DNA from 2 places in the Paenibacillus sp. W4I10 genome. Region 1 is predicted to be linked to the other one. Evidence: predicted binding sites of a transcription regulator. Region 1 holds the regulator's gene; the other holds the start of a gene.
What was found. The regulator Rex, encoded in region 1, represses fermentation and respiration genes when NADH is low (regulators of the CRP and FNR family bind a similar motif). The targets are predictions, from matches to a motif close to TTGTGAAATATTTCACAA.
Positions count from the first base shown of each region.

Region 2: pflB (formate C-acetyltransferase) is a predicted target of Rex. The motif match lies at 2,231-2,248, and genes of this name have one in related genera.

Region 1 covers NZ_JAUSXX010000001.1:799,495-803,715, forward strand. The annotation lists gene dinG (ATP-dependent DNA helicase DinG) at 1-1,552, shown strand, start outside; gene QF049_RS03680 (redox-sensing transcriptional repressor Rex) at 1,771-2,424, shown strand; gene QF049_RS03685 (amidohydrolase) at 2,411-3,718, shown strand; gene QF049_RS03690 (cell wall elongation regulator TseB-like domain-containing protein) at 3,758-4,221, shown strand, end outside.
Region 2 covers NZ_JAUSXX010000001.1:573,814-578,034, reverse strand. The annotation lists gene pflB (formate C-acetyltransferase) at 1-2,148, opposite strand, end outside; gene adhE (bifunctional acetaldehyde-CoA/alcohol dehydrogenase) at 2,940-4,221, opposite strand, start outside.

The sequences.
Region 1 (4,221 bases):
GTTGTCAGATATCGTAATCACCAATCACTCCAAATTATTTACGGATGTGAAAGCCGCGCATCAGCTGCTGCCAGCCTATGAGAGTCTTGTGATCGATGAGGCACATCATCTGGAGGATGTCGCTGGAAAACATCTTGGAATGCATATGAAATATTTCACCTTGGTTCATACACTGACCCGCCTGTTTAAAGACAGTCGTAATGGTCAGCTGCCTATGCTTCGTTCGCAGTTATCCGGGCATGAAAATTCGGTGCAATGGGGCTCCATGGTGGATCAGATGTTCCCGCTCGCTCTTGAAGTTAAGGAGCTGTGGGATCGTATGAGCGATGCCTTGTTCGGTCTGTTGCCTGAACGAAGTGATGCTTCACCGGGAGAGACGGGGCAATTTTCCCTGCGTCTGAAAGCATCTCAGAAACCTGCGAAATGGCAGGAGTTGCAGGATCTGGAGAACCAGATCTATGTGACTCTGGGGGATTTGGTTCGCAAAGGGGACAAATTGCTGCTTGAGGTGAAAGAGGATCAGGACGATTATCAATCGGATAGTCTGATTACGGACATTACAGGACTGCTGAAAGATCTGACCACATTGAAGGAGAATCTACGTTTCTTCATGCGTATGGATGATGCCAAAACGGTGTACTGGATGGAAGCCAGCGGTCAATTCCGCAGCAAATCTCTTCAGCTGTATGCTGTACCTGTAGATGTCAGTGCACAACTTAAGGATTTATTTTTTGATAAAAAGAAAAGTGTTGTGCTTACATCGGCTACGCTTTCGGTAGATAAGTCATTCCAGTTCATGATTGAACAGCTTGGCTTGCAGGAAGCTTCCGAGAATAATCGGTTGTTAACGTCGATGCTGCCATCACCTTTCAACTATCGCGATCAGGCACTTCTGGTGATTCCGCGTGATTTCCCGAGTGTGAAGGGAAGTGTGGGTGATGCGCACTTTGTCAATATGCTGGTGCAATCACTTGCAGAGACGGCAATTGCCACGCGTGGACGCATGATGGTTCTGTTTACTTCATACAAGATGTTGCGACAGGTCTATGATCCGCTGAAGGAGGCGCTATCTGGTAACGACATCTCGTTGCTTGGGCAAGGCGTTGACAGTGGAAGTCGTTCCAAATTGACTCGCAGGTTCCAAGATGCCAAAGCTACGGTACTTCTGGGTACAAGCAGCTTCTGGGAGGGTGTAGATATCCCGGGAGAGGCGCTAACCTGTCTCGCTATTGTGCGACTGCCTTTCCAGCCACCGAATCATCCGTTGGTGGAAGCCAAGAGTGAGCTGCTTCAGGAACAGAAGAAAAATCCGTTCATGAAACTGTCCGTGCCGCAAGCGGTCATTCGTTTCAAGCAGGGATTTGGCCGGTTGGTGCGTACAGCGAAGGACAGAGGAATTGTCATTGTTTATGATACACGGGTGATTGAAGCGTACTATGGTAAATTCTTTTTATATTCTTTACCTGGTCCCAAAATGGAGCACATGCTCACGGAGCAGATGGTTCCACGAATTACCGAGTGGTTGGAAAAACCTGTTAATGAACAAGAATAATGGTTGTTTTGTTCGTTATATCATTGCATGACACTATCGTTTGGCGTTAAACTTTATTAGATATTTCCGTATCCGATTAAAGCAGTTGCACGTAAGAACTTATAACCTAAATTACAAGGAGCATTCTGTATAAAATGTCATGTTTATCTTTGAGTTTATACAGAATGCTCATCTTTTCATCTATTATTTTATCGTGGCCTTGGTAAGGGGGAGCAAGAATGAAATCGGATAAAATTTCGGAAGCAGTGGTACGACGTCTGCCTGTATACTTGCGTTATTTGAACGAGTTGCATCAGCGTGAGGTGGCTACTGTTTCTTCTCAAGAGCTTGGACAGAGGCTGGATCTGAATCCGGCCCAAATTCGTAAAGACCTGGCTTACTTCGGTGATTTTGGTCGTAAAGGGATCGGGTATGATGTATCCTATTTGATCGAGAAAATTCGTCACATTCTCAAAATCGATCAGCAAATTAATGTAGCTCTGGTAGGAGCGGGTAATCTCGGTCAAGCCTTGTCCAACTACAACGCATATCTGAAAGACAACATGAAGATTGTTGCTGTATTTGATGCATATGGACCGAAGATTGGTAGTCAAATTAACAGTTTGACGGTAAAACCAATGAATGAATTGACGGAAGCGGTTAAAACGGAAAACATCCGCATCGGAATTATCACGGTTCCGGATACGGAAGCCCAAAATGTAGCCGATCAGCTTATTGAATCCGGAATCGAAGCGATTCTTAATTTTGCACCAACCATTCTAAAAACACCGCCGCATATCCGCATTCACCATGCTGACTTTACAACGGATCTGCTTAGTTTGGCCTATTACTTGGAGACTGGAAAGGACGACGAGGAAGATGACAACAAATAGATGGGTAATTCACAACGGCAAATTTGCCGTTAATGAAGGCGGCACAACATGGAACGTGGTTCAAGGATACATGGTTGTTGAGGATGACAAGATTGTGCATATTGGTGAGACATTGCCGGATGGAGACAAAAATTGTACCAAAGTGGATGGAAAAGGACTGTTCTTCCTGCCGGGTCTGATCAATACGCATGGTCATGCAGCAATGTCGTTGCTGAGAGGGCACGGAGACGATCTTGCGTTGCAAGTATGGTTGCAGGAAAAAATGTGGCCGATGGAAGCGAAAATGACTTCACAAGACGTATATTGGGGAACTTCGCTATCGGTGCTTGAAATGTTGAAAGGCGGAACTACAGCTTTCCTGGACATGTACGATCACATGGATCAAGTTGCCAAAGTTGTGGAGCAATCAGGCGTTAGAGCAGCACTGGCACGTGGTGTAATCGGGCTGTGCTCGGAAGAAGAGCAACTGCGGAAGCTGGACGAGTCGGCAGCGTTTGCACGTGAGTGGAATGGACAGGCAGATGGTCGCATTACAACCGTAATCTCGCCACACGCTCCATATACATGCCCTCCTGACTACATAGAGAAGCTTGTACAGGTCGCGAACGACCTGAACCTTCCTCTCCATACACATATGTCTGAAACGCTTCGTGAAGTGGAGCAGAACGTGGCTGATTATGGACTGCGTCCTGTGGCACATCTGGAGAAACTGGGCTTTTTCTCTCGTCCATCCCTGGTTGCACATGCGGTGCATCTGAATGACGAAGAGATTGAAATTTTGGCCCGTCATGATGTGGCTGTATCCCATAACCCGGGAAGTAACCTGAAACTCGCTTCCGGTGTTGCGCGGGTACCTGCGTTACTGAAAGCAGGAGTTACCGTGTCACTCGGAACAGACGGACCGGCAAGCAACAACAACCTGGATATGTTCGAGGAAATGAGACTGGCTGCATTGATCCACAAAGGTGTATCTGGTGACCCGACGGCTGTGCCAGCAGGCGAAGCGTTACTCCTCGGAACGTCATACGGTGCCAAATCCATTTTCTTGAACAATACCGGAGCACTTGAGGTCGGCATGAAGGCTGATTTTATCGCTCTTGACATTGAACAGGCACATTTCTATCCACATACAGACCTGATCTCACATACGATCTACTCGGCTTCTGCCAAAGATGTTGAGCACGTATGGGTGGATGGAAAACAAGTGGTGAAACACGGCGAATGTCTGACGCTGGATGAAGAACGCATTTTGCGTGAGTCTCAATTGGCATTTGATGGTCTGCTTGCTCGTTAATTGCAGGACAGAGCATCATAGGGAAAGGAAGTTCGGCTTTTGAAGAAAAAAAAGAAGTGGATATGGATTTCGCTGCTTGCACTGGTTCTGATTCTGTTTGGACTTCAGCGTTATTACGTCTATGTCACGCAGGACCAGCGCAAGGAAGAAGCTCTCGCTATACAGGCAGCACAGAAGCAACTGGGCATTACATCCTATGATGAATTGCGCAAGTACATCTGGGGAGACAAAGAAGGCTCTGACAACATCTACTGGACCCTGATCGGCAAAAATAAGGATAACCAGGATGTTATGGTCTGGGTTAAATTCGATGCAAACAATCAACCGGCTAAGGGTGGAAACGCTGTACACAGTGAGCTGCTGCAGAATGGTATGTCCGAAGCGCAGATCCGCACTCGCTTCAGTTCTGAAGTTCCTGCCGGCGAGATTAAACGAATCATGCCCGGAGTTGTGAATGGAATATATGTGTGGCAAGTGTATTATAAAGACGGTACGCATAACCA
Region 2 (4,221 bases), 230 kb from region 1:
TTCCGGGTGATCCATCGCATCAATCAATTGCTGACGATCAAATACGTTAACGTTCAGGTGATGAGCGTTTTGACCGAAGTACCCATCCATCATCGCAGTCAGATTGGATTTACGTGTAGTCTCCTCTTTACCCAATGCTTTTGGCACGATGGAGAAGGTATTGGAAATACCATCAAGACTGTGTTCATAAGGCAATTTGGCTACAGAGCCAAGGGATGCCAGTGCACCTTTTTTATCACGACCATGCATTGGGTTCGCGCCTGGAGCAAATGGTTCACCTGCTTTACGACCATCCGGTGTTGTCCCTGTTTTCTTACCATATACCACGTTGGAAGTGATCGTTAGAACGGATTGTGTTGGAACTGCGTTACGGTAAGCTTTGTGCTTGCGAATCATGCCCATGAAGTTCTCGACCAGTTCAACAGCAATGCTGTCTACGCTGTCTTCATTGTTACCGTAACAAGGAAAGTCTCCTTCGATTTCAAAATCAACAGCGATGCCTTGTTCGTTACGAATTGGTTTTACTTTGGCATATTTGATTGCACTCAGTGAATCTGCTGTAACCGAGAGACCGGCTATACCACAAGCCATCGTACGTACAATGTCACGGTCATGTAATGCCATTTCGATACGCTCATAGCTGTATTTATCGTGCATGTAGTGAATGACGTTGAGGGTGTTCATATACAGTTTCGCCAGCCACTCCATCATTGGTTTGAAGCGTTTCATAACCTCATTGTAATCCAGCACTTCGCTAGTGATGGCAGGATACTCAGGTCCAACTTGTGCTCCGGATTTCTCGTCACGACCACCGTTGATCGCATACAGGAGAGCTTTTGCCAGGTTGGCACGAGCGCCGAAAAATTGCATTTGTTTCCCGATCTTCATCGCCGACACACAGCATGCAATACCGTAATCGTCACCGTAGATTGGACGCATCAGATCATCATTTTCATACTGGATTGAGCTGGTTTCGATAGATACTTTGCTGCAATAATCTTTGAAAGCTTCTGGAAGTTTCGTTGACCAGAGAACAGTCAAGTTCGGTTCTGGTGCAGGACCCAGGTTGTGCAGTGTATGCAGGAAACGGAAGCTGTTTTTGGTTACACGTGTTTCACCATTCACAGACATACCACCGATGGACTCGGTCACCCATGTTGGATCTCCACTGAACAGTTCGTTGTAATCCGGTGTGCGCAAGAATTTGACAATCCGCAGTTTCATTACGAAATGGTCCACCAATTCCTGAGCCTGTTCTTCGGACAGAATGCCTTCTTGCAGGTCACGTTCAATGTAGATATCCAGGAAAGAAGATACACGACCCAGTGACATCGCAGCACCGTTTTGTTCTTTGATCGCAGCGAGATAACCGAAGTACAACCATTGGAATGCTTCTTTTGCTGTAGTCGCTGGCAAGGAAATATCGAACCCGTGCATTTCGCCCAATTGTTTCAATTCTTGCAATGCACGAATCTGTTCAGACAATTCTTCCCGCAGTCGAATGACATCTTCATCAATAACATCAACTTCGAGTGCGTTCAATTCACCTTTTTTGTTACGAATCAGGAAGTCTACCCCGTACAAAGCTACACGACGATAGTCACCGATGATCCGGCCACGGCCGTAAGCATCTGGCAGACCTGTAATAATCCCTGCTTTACGCGCTGCACGCATATCGGAAGTATAAGCATCGAATACACCCTGGTTATGTGTTTTGCGAATGTTTGTAAATATATCAATGACGCCTTGAGGCAATTCGAAGCCATATGCTTCACATGCATCAATCATCATCCGGATTCCGCCTGTTGGTTGAATGGAACGTCTGAATGGAGCATCGGTCTGAACGCCGACAATCTGCTCTTTGGATTGATCCAGATAACCTGGTTGGTGAGAAACAATAGTCGCTGGTGTGTTCACATCAACGTCAAGGACACCGCCGTTATCCCGTTCTTTTTTGGTCAGATCAGATACGATCTCCCACAATTCTTTGGTATTCTGGGTTGCACCTGCTAGGAATGCTTCATCACCGTAATACGGAGACAAGTTGTGTGCCAGAAAATCATTCACATCTACGGATTTGGTCCATGTTCCTTTGGTAAAGTTTCTCCAGCCTGTTTGTTGTTTGACATCTTTTTCAATCACCGACATCTTAATCCCTCCACTAATTTGGATTTCTGGACACATAACATCTTGTTTCATTCGTAGCATTGTGTGCCCAGAGCCGCGATTAATGTGAATTGTTTCACATAAACCGGAACATGTTCTCTCTACTTGGGAACCGGAACCGCGGGATGAATGTTTTTCTTACATTTTCAGTATACGACTTGAGGCTTTCATCATCTGTGATTTTTGTCACAAAGTCAGTGAACTAACTCACTCCACCTGCGCTGTGTCCCATTGAACCCTGTAAATTCACACTTAGCCACTGCGCGGGCAGAACAACTTCCGATCGCTGTTATCCCCGGATTTTTTCAATTTTATTTTTCAAAGGGGAAAATCCGGGGATAAAGGCGAACGCTCCGCTTCTTCAGTTTTTTCTGCCCTCTTCGTTATTGTGTGAACATCTGGGTCAAACGACCTCATCACGGATTCCGTGTAATCTCTTTAGGACCATTGCTCCGTTAAACTCGGAGCAAACAAGGACTTAGGACCATTTCCTGAAAAACAGGTGCTTCGCTCTTCTGTTTTTCTGCCCTCTTCGTTATTGTGTGAACATCTGACTCAAACAGCCACCTCACGAATTCCATTACTACCTCTTTAGAACCCTTTTGCTCCTCTATGCTCGGAGCAAATCAAATCTTAGAATAAAACCTGAAAAACAGGTGCTTCGCTCTTCTGTTTTTCTGCCCTCTCGTTATTGTGTGAAAGATGGCAATCGGGGCTCCCCTCTCGGGGAACCCTGATCTTCTTGCCGTAAGTCACGCTTCGTTCTAGATTTGTTATTCAAACTTTCCGTAGAAAGCGTTGCGGTATACATCAGCCAGTTCAGTTACCAACGGCAACTTCGGATTGGCAGTTGTACATTGGTCTTCGAAGGCACGGTCAGCCAGATAATCTACATGTGCTTCAAAGTCTTTGGCATCAAATCCGATTTCCTGGAACGATTCTTCAATGCCCAATGTTTTGTTCAGTTTGCGAATGGCATTGATAAGACTGGTTACGCCTTCTTCTGTTGTACGTGCAGGCAATCCCAGAATCCGGGCAATTTCGGCATACCGCTCATCCGCTACAAAGTGTGAATATTTCGGGAACGATGCAAATTTGGTCGGTTTTTTCGCGTTGTAACGAATGACGTGTGGCATCAGGATCGCATTGGTGCGTCCGTGTGCGGTGTGGTACTGACCGCCCCATTTATGCGCCAAGCTGTGGTTAATGCCCAGGAATGCGTTGGCAAACGCCATACCGGCAATGGTGGAAGCATTATGCATTTTCTCACGTGCCAGTTTATCTCCTTGCAGCGCAGATTGCTCCAGGTATTGGAATACCAGCTGGATTGCTTTGATCGCAAGTCCATCCGTGTAATCATTGGCCATAACAGATACATAAGCTTCAATCGCATGCGTCAGTACGTCCATACCTGTATCGGCAACGGCTGTTCTAGGCAGGGAGTATACGAACTCCGGATCAACAATCGCTACGTCTGGTGTCAGCTCATAGTCGGCCAATGGATATTTGGTGTTACCTTGATTTTTATCTGTGATAACCGCGAACGATGTCACTTCAGAACCTGTACCGGATGTGGTTGGAATCGCTACAAATTTCGCTTTTACGCCGAGACGTGGATATTTGTAGATCCGTTTGCGGATATCCATGAATTTTTGTTTCAGATCGTTGAAGTCCGTGTCCGGATATTCATAGAACAACCACATAGCTTTCGCAGCATCCATCGGTGATCCACCGCCGAGTGCGATAATGCAGTCTGGTTGAAAGCGTCGCATCATTTCGGTTCCGCGATCTACTGTTGTTGTGGATGGATCTGGCTCAACATCGGAGAATACTTCGATTGCTACTGGCATTTGGCGTTGACGCAGATAGTGTTCTACCTTTTCAACATATCCAAGCTTAACCATCATTGCATCCGTAATAATGGCCACACGTGTGATGTCAGGCATTTTGGCAAGATACTGTGTTGCCCCTTTTTCGAAGTAGACTTTGTTCGGCACTTTGAACCATTGCATATTCACGGTACGACGAGCCACCCTTTTCACATTGATTAAGTTC